DNA from 2 places in the Enterococcus sp. LJL98 genome. Region 1 is predicted to be linked to the other one. Evidence: predicted binding sites of a transcription regulator. Region 1 holds the regulator's gene; the other holds the start of a gene.
The links. Region 1 encodes HrcA, which represses chaperone genes, less so after heat shock. Its sites were predicted from a motif close to TTAGCACTCNNNNNNNNNGAGTGCTAA; they were not measured.

Region 1 (7,368 bases):
GAGTCACAGATGGACAAAAAAAACAAAAGCTTTTCCTTCCGAGTGATTCGAAAGAAAAAGACTTTTGTTTTTGTATCGTTACTTCATTTATTTTTTCTTGTGTCCACCAAAGGCGTCTTTGACTTTATCAAAGAAGCCATCCGATTGTTCTTCAACACTAGAATGACCGCTCGCTTTTGAAAAAGCTCTTAAAGCGTCTTTTTGTTCCTCGTTCAAGTTTCTAGGTGTCATAACTTTCACTGTTACTTGTTGATCGCCATTGCCACCACCACGTAAACGCGGCGCGCCTTTGCCACGCAAACGGAATTTTGTTCCCGTCTGAGTGCCAGCTGGAATTTTCAGCTTGACATCACCGTGGACGGTCGGCACATTGACTTCATCGCCTAAAGCCGCTTGTACGAAGTTCAATGGTAATTCATAGTAGATTTCTCCACCATCACGATCAAAAATATTACTTTCTGCAACATAGAAGACAACATATAAGTCACCGTAAGGGCCGCCATTAACTCCTGCTTCCCCTTGGCCTGCTAGCCGCATTTGTTGACCATTTTCGACACCCGCTGGCACATTAACCTTGACATTATGCGCTTTTTTCTCATGACCGCTGCCATGACAAGTTGGACATGGTTCCTTGATTTCTTTCCCCGAACCATGACACACATCACACGTTTGACGGCTCATCACACGTCCAAGCGGTGTCTGACGTTCGACATTAATCGTTCCTGAACCATGACATTTATGACAAGTCGTTGGTTCCGTTCCTGGTTTTGCACCATTTCCATGACACGTGTGACAGGTTTCTTCACGATTGTATTTAATATTTTTTTCAACACCAAAAATCGCTTCTTCAAACGTTAAGTTAATGGTGTATTGCAAATCTTCTCCTTGACGAGGGGCGTTCGGATTTGCCCGACGACCACCGCCACCACCAAAGAAAGATTCAAAAATATCTTCAAAGCCACCAAAACCACCCGCACCAGAGAAGCCGCCGCCAAAGCCGCCACCACCAAAGTTTGGATCGGTACCCGCATGACCATATTGATCATAAGCAGCCCGTTTTTGCGGATCACTTAAAATTTCATAAGCTTCTGAAACTTCTTTAAATTTTGCATCGGCATCGGCTTCTTTATTAATATCTGGATGATATTTTTTTGATAGTTTTCGATAAGATTTTTTAATTTCGTCATCTGAGGCACCTTTTTGTACTCCCAGAACTTCATAATAATCACGTTTTGCTGCCATTGGATTCCCCCACTTTTCAAACATTTCGAGTCCTTCATATTTTAGCACAAAAGACTCCGAAGAGATATCTTTTTACCATTACAATAGAAAAAGCCAAAGTTTGTTGGCTTTGGCTTTTTCAAAGACAACGGGATTAGTCGTTATCTACTTCTTCAAAATCAGCATCAACGATATCGTCTGCGCCACCTTGTGCCGCTTCTGGATCTTGTTCTGCTTGTTGTTGCGCAGCTTGTTCGTATAATTTAACCGTTAAGTTTTGTACGATTTCATTTAACGCATCACGTTTTGTTTTCATTTCTTCAATATTATCTGCTTCTACTGCTGCTTTTAATTCATCGCGAGCTGCTTCTGCTTTTTGAACTTCTTCTGCATCCACTTTGCCTTCAAGTTCTTTTAATGTTTTATCAACTGTGAATAGTAAGGAATCCACATCATTACGTAAGTCAACTTCTTCTTTACGTGCTTTGTCAGCTTCTGCATTTGCTTCCGCATCTTTTACCATACGATCAATTTCTTCATCTGTTAAACCTGAAGAAGATTTAATCGTAATCGTTTGTTCTTTTTGAGTCCCTAAGTCTTTGGCAGATACGTTTACAATACCATTTTTATCAATATCAAACGTTACTTCGATTTGAGGTACGCCACGAGGTGCCGCTGGGATATCTGTTAATTGGAAACGACCCAATGTTTTGTTGTCTGAAGCCATTGGACGCTCCCCTTGTAATACATGAATATCCACTGCTGGTTGGTTATCTGCTGCTGTTGAGAAAACTTGTGATTTACTTGTTGGAATTGTTGTGTTACGATCAATTAATTTCGTAAATACGCTACCCATTGTTTCAATACCTAATGATAATGGTGTGACATCCAATAGGACAACGTCTTTCACATCACCACTGATTACGCCACCTTGAATCGCAGCACCCATTGCAACCACTTCATCTGGGTTGACCGATTTATTTGGTTCTTTGCCAGTTTCTTTGCGAACTGCTTCAACCACTGAAGGAATACGAGTAGAACCACCCACTAGGATGACCTCGTCAATTTCAGATTGAGAAATTCCTGCATCTTTTAACGCTTGGCGTACTGGAATTTTCGTGCGTTCAACTAAGTCAGCTGTTAATTCATCAAATTTTGCACGAGTTAGGTTCATCTCTAAGTGTAATGGACCCGCTGCTCCTGCAGTGATAAATGGTAAGCTAATTTGCGTGCTTGTTACACCAGATAAGTCTTTTTTCGCTTTTTCTGCTGCGTCTTTTAGACGTTGAACCGCCATTTTATCTGCTGATAAATCAATGCCATTTTCTTTTTTGAACTCAGCAACCATGAAGTCAATGATCTTATCATCAAAGTCATCTCCACCTAAGTGGTTATCGCCTGCTGTAGATAACACATCAAAGACGCCATCTCCTAACTCAAGAATGGAAACGTCAAATGTTCCGCCACCTAAGTCAAAAACCAATACTTTTTCTTCACGATCTGTTTTGTCTAGACCATAAGCAAGTGCCGCAGCAGTTGGCTCATTGACAATACGTTCAACTTCCAAACCAGCAATTTGACCAGCGTCTTTTGTCGCTTGACGTTGAGCATCGTTAAAGTAAGCTGGAACTGTAATCACAGCTTTCTCGACTTTTTCACCTAAATACTCTTCAGCAAAACCTTTTAGGTATTGTAAAATCATTGCTGAAATTTCTTGTGGTGTATATTCTTTTCCTTCCGCTTCAACTTTATACCCTGCTTCACCCATATGACGTTTCACAGATGAAATGGTATGAGGATTAGTGACTGCTTGACGTTTTGCTACTTCACCTACTTGAATCTCACCATTTTTGAATGAGACAACTGAAGGAGTTGTACGATTTCCTTCTGGGTTTGTGATAATTTTCGCTTCTCCGCCTTCTAAAACAGATACTGCAGAGTTTGTAGTTCCTAAGTCAATTCCGATAATTTTACTCATATTAAAAATCTCCTTTATCATTTACATTTTTATTGGGCAACAATAACCATACTTGCTCTTAACACACGATCTTGTAGTTTGTAGCCTTTTTGTAAAACTTCCACAATCGTGTCCGCTTCGGTATCATCATTCAACGGGACAATTTGAACTGCTTGATGCACGTTTGGATCAAACTTTTCCCCTTTTGCTGGAATTTCTTCAATTCCTTCTTCTTTTAAAGCGGCATTTAAACTTTCTAAAACCATTTCGACGCCTTTTTTCAAGCTAATGCTTTGTTCGTCTGTGACTTCAGCTGCGATTGCTCTTTCAAGATTATCAATTGCTGGTAATAATTTCTTACCCAAATCTTGTGAACGGTATTTTTGTAATTGTTCACGTTCATTGCGATTTCTTTGAACGATATTCGCTAATTCAGCTGAAACACGTAAAAACTTGTCTTCCATCTCATCTAATTTTTGTTTTAGTTCATCAACTTCCGATAGCTCTGTTGTTTCAACTTCTTCGACTTCTTCAACCGCTTGATTGTCATTCACCGCTTCAACAGGTGTGTCTTCGACGATCTCTTTTTCTTTTTCTTCTGACAATTGTCGACCATCCCTTCTCATATTGACGCTTTATATTGTTACTCACTCACTAGACGAATCTAATATTCGATAGTAGTCAGCCAACTTCATTGCAAGTTCTCGACTAAAGGTATCCACCAATCCGAACATTTTTGAATAAGGCATACTGGCTGGTCCTAGTAAAGCGATTGTCCCTTTTCCATGCCCTTGAATGTCATAACTTGCTTGAATTAAACTCATGTTTTCTAGCAACTCATGACCGAGTTCGGAGCCAATCTTAATTTGAATCATTGGATTACGTGGTCCCAGTAACTGGGTAAGTTCTTCCGGATTTTTCATAAATGAATACATCGATTTAAATTGGATTTTGTCTTGTTTGGTTTCAAAATCTAAAAGATTCATTTGTCCACCAACATACACTTTTTCTTCAAAAAGATGATTCAACATTTGATGAAACAAATCCAAGATTCCTTCGGTCGTTTGAAAATACTTGTGTAGAATCATTGGTATTTCCGTTCGTAGCCGATGATAGACCGTAATTAACGGTTCACCGATTAGCCGATCATTAATAATTCGAACAACGATTTCTAGTTCTTCACTTCGAATATGATGTGGCAAGGTAAAGACTTGATTTTCTACATTTCCCTTATCTGTTACGATAATGGCAACAACTTGTCGATGATTCAAAGGAACAATTTTAAAACTCGTCAACCGTCTTTCATTGACGTCTGGACCTAATGAAAGTGCGGTATAACTGGTTAAACTTGATAAAACTTCGGCAGAGTGTTGAATAATATCGTTAATTTCATGAAATTCTTGACCAAATCCTTGGCGAATTCTTTGAAGTTCTTCTGGTTGCACTTGCATGGGATTTAGCAAATGATCGACATAATAACGATACCCCTTCATCGAAGGAATTCTACCGGATGAAGAATGCGTCTTTGACAACAAAGACATTTCTTCTAATCGTTTCATCTCATTACGAATCGTTGCTGAACTTGCAGCAACCCCGTCTTCCATTAAGGTTTTTGAACCAACAGGCTGACCAGTTGTGGTGTAGTTCTGAATGAGTACACGTAAAATTTCTCCTTGTCTTTCAGTTAACAAATTTATCACCCCTTATTAGCACTCTTTTACCTCAAGTGCTAATACGACTATAAATATACCACATCTAGATTTCTTGTCAAGCATTTTACTCGTTTTTTTAGCACTCAATACTCAAGAGTGCTAAATCCTTTTTTATACTTGTTCTAAAAGAAATTTTTCAAAGACTTCGTTCCCTACGAATAAACCTTTCGCGGTTAAGCGGAAAAAATCTCCTTGAACTTCAGCCAATCCCTGCGCTTTTAATTCGGGTAGGACCGCAGCATAGACACTCGTTAATTTTTCATTAAACTTTGCTTCAAACCGACTCAATGAGATTCCTTCCGTTTTTCGTAGTCCTAAAAATAATTCTTCTTCGATTTGATTTTTCTTTGACAATTTTTCAGTTTCTAAAATCGGTAAACGCCCTTCCTTCAGTGGGTTCATGTAGTGCTGAATGGGGCCATAATTCTTATAACGAGTTTTCCCCAGATAACCACTGGCGCCGGCTCCAAAACCATAATAATTTTCATTATCCCAGTAGACAAGATTATGTAATGATTCTTTACCTGGCTTTGCAAAATTACTCACTTCATACTGATGATGTCCTGACTTTTCCATGGCTTCAATCGCTTCTTCAAACATCTGGGTCTCAGCTTCCTGATTCGGCAACTCCAAACGACCTTGACGCACCCAATTCATAAACATTGTTTTGTTCTCTAAAATCAGTGAGTACATTGAATAATGCGGCAAATCAAAAGCGAGGGCTCGATGCAAGGTATCTCGAAAACTTTCAATCGTTTGTCCAGGTAAAGCATAAATCAAGTCAATACTAATATTATCAAATTGCTTCTTCTCTAACAGTTTAATTGTGTCGTAAACATCTTGCACAGAATGCTTGCGTCCAATTTTTTTCAATAAGCGGTCATCAAAGGTTTGCACCCCCATTGAGAGGCGATTCACGCCATGAGCCTTCAAAACATCAAGTTTTTCAGCCGTCAAATCTCCCGGGTTGGCTTCCACCGTAAATTCTCTCGTCGTTGTTGTCGGCAAATAACGATGGACACCAGTTAATAAAACATCTAATTGCTTCGCTGTTAACGACGTCGGTGTCCCACCGCCAATATAGATTGTTTCTGAAGCGACAGTAGGTGATTGGGCCAACGTTAACTGAATCTCCTTTAACAAGGACTCAATGTATTCATCCACCGGTTGGCCTTCTAAAAAAACTTTATTAAAATCACAGTAGTAGCAAATATGCTCACAAAAAGGAATATGGATGTAGGCAGAGGTGCTTGAACCGGGATTAACGATTCTTTCTTTCACTATTAAAAACTCCTCAATTTCTTTTTTTCATTTCTTGCCTTTCAATTATAACACAAAAACAAAGCCATTCTTTCGACAAACCTTCGCCAAGTTCGCAAAAGGATTTTAATTCGCCCCAAAAAAATAACCCTAAAATAGGGTTACTCTCTTAAGATAAATTTTGAATCCAAGCGCACTTGTTTTTGCTTAGATGGATCAATAACCATAGCGAATGCTTGATGCCCGATTTCTCTCAAATGATGATCAATCGTTGAAAAATTCAATAACTTCCCACTCAATTGATTTTCTTGTCCAACAATCAAGGGAACCGACGCACCCGCCGTTAAAAATTGTTCACGCACACCTGCGGCTATATCATCGACATTAACAAAAAGGCAATCCAATGGTTGTTTCCTATTCAATAGTTCCTTACCTACGCGAAGACCATCTTCATAGGTCGTACTGTTAAGAATGATGTCCTCTTTCTCAGGATAGTAACCAAAGACTTCACGAAAGGTATCTAAGGTAATTTGACTGGTCACACTTGAATGATAATCACGGCTTAATAAGATGCCAATCCGTTTCATTCCTTTTTCTTTTAACCAGTAAAAAGCCTCACGATATGCCGGCTGTCGATTGGAGTAGACTGCAAACAAGTCTTTTCGTTTAGGATCTTCGCAACAAACGATGGGCCCAAATTGAGAATACTCTGCGATTTTTTCTAATGTTATCCCTCTAGAAGTAAAAATCAATGCGTCGACAGCCTTTCTCCGTAATTGCTCCAAATATTCAACTTCGATCTCCTCATCATATTCTGATGGCAAGATGACGATGCGATATTTCGTTGAAAAAGCACAGTCAATAATCCCATTCACAATTTCACGAAAATAAGGATGTTTCGTATGGGGCAAAACAACACCGATATTACCATTTTTCCCTCGACTCAAATCGCGTGCAATTTTATTAGGAACAAAATTTAATTCTTCAATCACCTGCTCAATTGCTTGTTGTGCTTGTTTCGAAACATGATTTTTTTGATTTAACACTCGGGAAACGGTTGACACCGAGTAGCCACTTTTACGGGCAACATCATGAATGGTTACCATAGCGATTGCCTCACACTCACTTTCTTTTACTTTTTACTTGTCTTCTTTATTATAAGAGCTAAAAGCGGTTTTAGGTCAAGTCCTTTAAAGTATTTCAACTTTTACAAAAAAA
Region 2 (7,368 bases), on a different contig from region 1:
AAGTATTTATAGACACTCGCTATCGATAATTCTGATTTATCGCAAAGCTCCTTCATTGAAACAAAAGATTCGCTTCTCGCTAAAAAAGACAAAATCACCAACGTTTTCACCGCTTCTGATTCATAGAGTTTTAATAAACGTTTATTCATGTTTTTCCCTCCTACCATCATTTCCTACCAGTCCTCCCTACTATTTTAGCAACCATTCCATCCGAAAAACGACAAAAAAAAGTCTCGCGACGCGCAAGACTTTTTATTTGAAAGGTTGTGTCCACCTCCACACCAAAAAACCACATGAGAAAAAATCCTCATGTGGTTTTGTTTATATCAACAGCCCTTTAAATCCTAAATTACATCATTCCGCCCATCATAGATGGATCCATTGGCGGCATTGCTGGCGCTGCTGGTTCTGGTTTTGATGCCACGACTGCTTCGGTTGTTAATAATAAAGCAGAGATTGATGCTGCATTTTGTAAAGCAGAACGGGTTACTTTCGTTGGGTCAACAATTCCAGCTTCAAGCATGTTTACCCACTCTCCCGTTGCTGCGTTAAAACCTGTACCTAGTTCTGCACGTTTTAATTGATCAACGATAACGGAGCCTTCGTAGCCTGCGTTTTCAGCGATTTGACGAACCGGTTCTTCTAAAGCGCGTAAAACGATTTTCACACCCGTTGCGACATCGCCTTCTGCTTCAATCGCAGCGACTTTATCAAGGACGTTGACAAGGGCCGTTCCTCCACCAGAAACCATGCCTTCTTCAACCGCCGCACGTGTTGCGTTTAATGCGTCTTCGATACGTAATTTCAATTCTTTTAATTCTGTTTCAGTTGGCGCGCCGACTTTAATCACTGCGACACCGCCTGCTAATTTCGCTAAGCGTTCTTGTAATTTTTCACGGTCAAACTCAGAAGTAGTTTCACCAATTTGGTTTTTAATTAATAACACACGAGCAGCAATCGCATCGGCAGATCCTGCACCTTCAACGATGGTTGTGTTGTCTTTGTCTACGACTACTTTGCTTGCTTGACCCAACATATCAATCGTTGCATCTTTTAATTCTAAGCCTAAATCTTCAGTAATCACAGTCGCTCCTGTTAAAATAGCGATATCTTCTAACATCGCTTTGCGACGATCCCCAAAGCCAGGTGCTTTCACTGCAACAACGTTAAATGTTCCACGAATTTTGTTTAGAACTAAGGTTGGCAATGCTTCTCCATCAACGTCGTCTGCAATAATTAATAGTGGTTTGGAAGCTTGTAAGATTTGCTCTAATAAGGGTAAAATATCTTGAATGTTCGAGATTTTTTTATCCGTAATTAAAATGTAAGGTGCTTCTAGTTCGGCTTCCATTTTATCATTGTTAGTTACCATGTATTGTGATAAGTAACCACGGTCAAATTGCATTCCTTCAACTACGTCTAATTCCGTTTCGATTCCTTTTGATTCTTCAATCGTGATGACACCGTCGTTTCCAACTTTTTCCATCGCGTCTGCAATGTATTGGCCGACTTGTTCACTACCAGAAGAGACTGCACCAACTTGAGCGATTGCATCTTTTGAATCAACTTTTGCTGAAATCGCGTGTAATTCTTCCACAGCTGCTTGCGTTGCTAACTCGATTCCACGACGAACACCTAATGGATTCGCACCTGCTGTGACGTTTTTCATTCCTTCGCGAACGATGGCTTGGGTTAAAACAGTTGCAGTCGTCGTACCGTCACCCGCGATATCGTTGGTTTTTGATGCGACTTCAGAAACAAGTTTTGCTCCCATGTTTTCAAAATGATCTTCTAATTCAATTTCTTTGGCAATGGTTACTCCATCATTTGTAATTAATGGTGAGCCAAATGATTTTTCTAAAACAACGTTCCGACCTTTCGGGCCTAATGTTACTTTCACTGTATCTGCTAATTGATCGACACCACGTAGCATTGCGCTTCGAGCGTCTTCTGCAAATTTAATTTCTTTTGCCATTCTTTCTTCACCTCATCAAGTATTTTTTTATTCAACGACTGCAATCAAGTCTTTTACAGCAAAAATCATGTATTCTTTGCCTTCAAATTTCACTTCTGAGCCGGCATATTTTTCAAATAGAACAGTTTCCCCAACTTTTACAGGAACAGGTGCCAAATCGCCACTATCTAACAGGCGACCTTCACCAACTGCTACGACCGTACCAGTTTGAGGTTTTTCTTTTGCGGCTGAAGCTAACACAAATCCGCTAACTGTTTGTTCTTCTGCTTGCGTCACTTCAATTAGGACGCGATCACCTAATGGTTTTAACACGATAAATCCCTCCGATGTTTTCTTTGTTTTTACATTAGCACTCGATAGAGTTAAGTGCTAATCACATCTTTTATCTTACTCATTTTTCATGCATTTTGCAAGCCTTTTGATGCATTCTTCTCACAAAAGTCAAAATTGGTTAAAAAAAATCACATTGGTGTCCTCCGATTTTTTTGGTATACTTTTACTATCGAATTTATTGGAGGTTGCTATGACTTATAAAAAATACACCAGCTTGACCTTACTCATCTATTTACTTGCTTTTTTCTTACCCGCCTTTGGTTGGACGCTTGACATTCAAATGGTTCTGATTATCGTTACTTATTTACTTGGAGCCGGCGCGTTAATTTTTCTTTATCAAAAACAAACGGTCCTTCTTTCTTTTGAAGAAGACAAAATGTCAAAAGGCCGGATTGCAGCACTTGGTTTTGTTGGGATTTTCTTAGCGATTTTATTACAAAATATTGCCATCAATATCGAGATGTTTTTCGGCGGTCAAATGGACTCGGCAAACACCGATGGCATCATCAATCTCGTACTAAAGAATCCTTTAATGATGCTTGCCGTAATGGTCGGCGGACCAATTATGGAAGAGTTTGTTTTCCGCCGCGCCATTTTGGGAGCGGTGACTCGCAAGACAAATGTTTGGCTTGGGGTGATTGTCAGTTCGCTTTTATTTGCTTTGATGCACCAAGACGGCCATCTTTTGCTTTATAGTGCGCTCGGAGCCTTCTTCAGTCTCCAATATGTCATCACTGGTAGCATTTGGACGTCCATTATTACACACGTAGGGATGAACTCGCTCGTCGTAATTGCGAATCTTCTAGTTGAAATCTTCGATATCCCTATGCCTTAAACGGTTTCCTGAGAACGTGTCTCAAGCATTTTCTCAGGTTTTTTTCTATCTTTTTAGCTAGCAATTACTCTGATTATACAAATAAACGAAAAAGGATTGTGCTATGAAAACAAACATTCATCGGACACTTGATTTGATTTTAAACAACTTTCAGCGATTAATCGTCTTACAAATTATCAATCAACTAATTGGTATTTTCTTCATTTACCCCATCACGAGTAAAATTTTAACGATCGCTTATCAATACCAAGGAAAGATCACGCTAAGCAAAGTCCAAGGCTTTGAATTTAGCTTAGAAAACGTCCTTTTATTTTCCGTGGTCTTTTTAATCTTAGGTTTCTATTCCATTTTTTTACTTTCAAGCTCACTCGTCATCGCCAACGACTTCATTCAAAATAAGAAACCGACACTCAGCAAACAGCTTCAGACGTTTTTTCAAGTAATCAGGCACCATTCTAAAAAAGAACTTTTGAAAACTTCTTTCGCCGTTGCCGTCGTCATTCCCATGTCCTTACTGGCACTCTTGCACTCAGCAATCATTCCTTTGCATATTCCTGAATTTGTCCTAGATGCCTTTCGTTATTCAAAATATTTCAATCTCGCTGCAATCGCCTTTTTTTTCTTCATTAATCTGTATGCTCTTTTTTTACTTTTTGTTTTGTATGATGTTTTCCTCCAAAACAAAACCTTTGAAGCGGCTCATCGAACGAACTTTCGATTTTTAAAAGAAAAGGCACGTACAATTCGTACAAAATTACTTGGGATTTTCCTCACAGCCAGCCTTTTATTTGCCATTTACTTTGTCAGCACTTTCGCACTCGGTTTTGTGCTCAAACAATTCCTCTCGCCCGTTGCGAGCAAGTTGGTTTTCAACCAAGTGCATAGTACGCTCTTGTTTTTATTTTCAGCCATGCTCGCGATCGTTAGTCTCTCACTCGTCACTTTGTTGATTGTGGAAACAAAAAGAACCGACCTCAGTCTTGGTGAACCAAAGGCAAGCTTAGGGCGCCAATTGTTTAAGGTCGGTCAGTATTTGCTTCTATTAAGTTTGATTTTAAGTGGATTATTTGCAATGAATCAAAAAGTTCAATTGGAAACCAATGACATCGAAATTGTGGGCCATCGCGTGGGTATCTTAGACTTGCCAGAAAATTCACTCTTGGCGCTAGAAGAAGCCATACGACAATCGTATGACATGGTAGAAATTGACGTCCAACAATTAAAAGATGAAGAAATCTTAGTCGTCCATGATACCAATTTCAAACGGCTGGCTGGATCCAACTTAAAAGTCGTCGATGCAAGTTATGAAGAAGTGCTTCCACTCGATCCCCTTTATACGCATCCACAATTAGACTTACCTGCACAACAATTTGCGACACTGGATGCATTCGCCCAAGTTGCCAAAAACCAAATCGACCTAATGATTGAAGTCAAAACCAATCCGCAAGACAATGATTTCTTGGCTGGTATTTTGGCTATCATCGAAAAATATCAACTTTTTGACCAAATTCAACTTGCTTCCATGGATAAAGGCTTACTAAAAGAAATCAAAACCTTGAACCCGGCCATTGAAACGACCTATATTGCGACTGCCTTGGTTGGCGATCGCCTATCAGATGACTACATCGATCACTATAGTCTGCAACTTGATTTATTAACCAACCGCGTGATTCAAAGAATTCGGGAACAAGAGAAAAAATTGTATGTATGGACACCGAATACTTCAAAGACCATCACTACTGCCCTTGATCTAGACGTTGACGGCATTGTGACGGATCGTCCGGAGCTCGTGAAATTTCACATTCAAAATCCAAATTACCGCCGAATCAATGAACTTTGGAATGCCTTTTTCTTTCGTGATGAAGCAACCATGGAATATCCTGCGTTTACGGAATAGGCAAGTAAGGAGGTGTGACAAAAGTCGTTTTACTCTGAGAAACTGGAGGGAAATTCAAACAATTGGCTTTTTCAGTTGCTCGAATTTCATGAAGTTTCCGAAAGAACCGCCTTTTGTTGCCCATTCATCCGCCAAACGTTCATAAAACACCAAGGGATTGTGACTTTTTTGGTCACAATCCCTTTTTCTTGAATTCATATGCAAATCCCTAGCCCAACACCTTCACCATCAGCGCTAGCAATTGCTTAACGTCTTCTGGGCGTGTGTCGCCTGTTTCTGGATCGATAATCGAACTATAAACGTGTGGTATGATTTTTTTCACACCTGCATCGACAGCGATTTGAACAATTTCTTCAAAATTAGCTAAATCAATCCCGCCAGTCGGTTCTAAATAAAAATCGTTGCGCGCGCAAGCTTTGGCAACTTCCACGTACTCGTCTTTATGCGCGAGTCCTTTCATTGGGAAGTATTTCACCGAACTTGCCCCCATGTCTTTTAATAAGGCAATGGCGGTATCGATCGGGACTTCTGCGGCAGCAGCTTCTGAGCTTAAAGGACCCGTAGCGATGTTCACGTAACCGACTTTGCCAGTCGGAGAAATTAAGGCATTGACCACCGTTTCCTTTTGTCCAAGCAAGGCACGAGAAATGGGGGCGCCGGTGAAGACTTGGTTGACGTGTTGCGGTTGTAATACTGCTGAAATTCGTGAAACCATTTCACTTTGGTTGGGGTCTCCTGCACCGAGACCAACGGATAAGGCGTTGTTAGTTGCTGCTTGGTATTTTTTCATGTCTTCAATCGCCGCTTCATCGGTTGCATAAGCTTTTGACAACACACCTAAAATCACGTGTCCCTCCGCTGCTTCATAGCAGGCTTGTGCATTTTCCACGGAGTTTGCTAAGACGTTTAAACAAATACGATTGGCTAAATAGTTGGGTGTTAATGACATCTTTTTTTCCTTCTTTCTCATTATCCTAAAATTTCTTGCAGACGTTGCACGATTTTTTCCATTTCTGCTTGATTAACCGATCGAATATCAAATTCAATGATCCCTTGATTGGCTTGGTACTCACGGGTGTAGATTGCCGGGCTTTTGGTTTTTAATTCCGCAATCACTTGTGTGGCCGTCTTGTCACCAGTGACTTTGATGCTTGCCCGATAAATGGCACGACCGGCACTGTCTCGCACGACTTCCGCTTGTATATGAGGGACCGTATTTAAAGCCGTAATAAAAGGTACCAAACGCGCTTTCATCGCTTCGCCCGCTTCACTGCCATTTTTGACATAATCCTCCACTGCTTGTGCAAAACCTAAAATATTGTCCTTGCCAATCTTCATGGCGCGCCCAATGCCTTTTCCTTGTAAACGGACCCAAGCGATGGCTGCTTTCTTTCCAAGAACGAGACCGGCACTTGGTCCTTCGATGGCCTTTGCGCCAGAATAAATGACCAGGTCCGCGCCAGCTTGATAGTACCGCAACAAATCTTCTTCTGCTGCCGCGTCGACAATGAGTGGCAAGTCATGTTTTTTAGCGACCGTAGCCATTTCTTCTACCGTTAGCATGCTTTTTTGAACGGTGTGATGGCTCTTGATGTAGAGTAACCCAGCCGTTTCTGGTGTAATCATTCTTTCCACGTGTTCCGGCGTGCATCCATTGGCGTACCCCGCTTCAACCACGACACCGCCTCCTTGTTCCACCATGACCTCGACGGGTGTGCCGTAATCGACATTATGCCCTTTAGGTAAAATGATTTCGCGTCTCGTTATTTTTGGGGTGTAAGGATGATAGACGTGGTACAAGTCTCCTTGACCGATGACACCAGCGACAGACAGCGCAATTCCTGCCGAAGCCGAAGAAACGACTTGGGCATCTTCTGCTTGCAGTAACTCGCCTAGATACGCCCCAATCTTGACGCCCAAATCTTCCATTTCAAAGAAGTGTTCCCCACCAAAACGCTGGGCGGCTAAAACCGATTCAGAAACTTTTGACACACCTAAAATCGTCATGCGCCCCGAAGCATTAACGACTTCTTTTAATCCAAATTTCTCATAACTCGTTTGCATAAACTTTGCCTCCAATGATTGTTTTCACGGGTCGAATTTGTACAGAAGTTGTTCGTTTTTGTCCATTCGAATCCGTTAAGACTTTTTCCCCATCGATGAATTCAAAGACGGTCATATCTGCGTCATACCCGACAGCCAATTGCCCTTTGCCATTCAAATGAAAGGCTTTCGCTGGGGCACTCGTTACCTTTTCAATAATTTCTTCCCAGGTATAACCAACTACATGTAATTTTTCCATCGTCGTCGCTAAGTTATAAACGGGTC

Region 2: groES (co-chaperone GroES) is a predicted target of HrcA. The motif match lies at 2,322-2,348, and genes of this name have one in related genera.

What each region holds. Positions count from the first base shown of each region.
Region 1 covers NZ_JBTXLU010000001.1:406,781-414,148, forward strand. Annotated here, with positions in the region: gene dnaJ (molecular chaperone DnaJ) at 88-1,242, opposite strand; gene dnaK (molecular chaperone DnaK) at 1,376-3,199, opposite strand; gene grpE (nucleotide exchange factor GrpE) at 3,229-3,783, opposite strand; gene hrcA (heat-inducible transcriptional repressor HrcA) at 3,826-4,869, opposite strand; gene hemW (radical SAM family heme chaperone HemW) at 5,002-6,159, opposite strand; gene ACYSNO_RS01930 (LacI family DNA-binding transcriptional regulator) at 6,312-7,256, opposite strand.
Region 2 covers NZ_JBTXLU010000005.1:23,795-31,162, reverse strand. Annotated here, with positions in the region: gene ACYSNO_RS05480 (helix-turn-helix domain-containing protein) at 1-149, opposite strand, end outside; gene groL (chaperonin GroEL) at 350-1,975, opposite strand; gene groES (co-chaperone GroES) at 2,003-2,287, opposite strand; gene ACYSNO_RS05465 (lysostaphin resistance A-like protein) at 2,499-3,143, shown strand; gene ACYSNO_RS05460 (glycerophosphodiester phosphodiesterase family protein) at 3,247-5,040, shown strand; gene dagF (2-dehydro-3-deoxy-phosphogluconate aldolase) at 5,249-5,989, opposite strand; gene ACYSNO_RS05450 (DgaE family pyridoxal phosphate-dependent ammonia lyase) at 6,010-7,104, opposite strand; gene ACYSNO_RS05445 (amidohydrolase/deacetylase family metallohydrolase) at 7,088-7,368, opposite strand, start outside.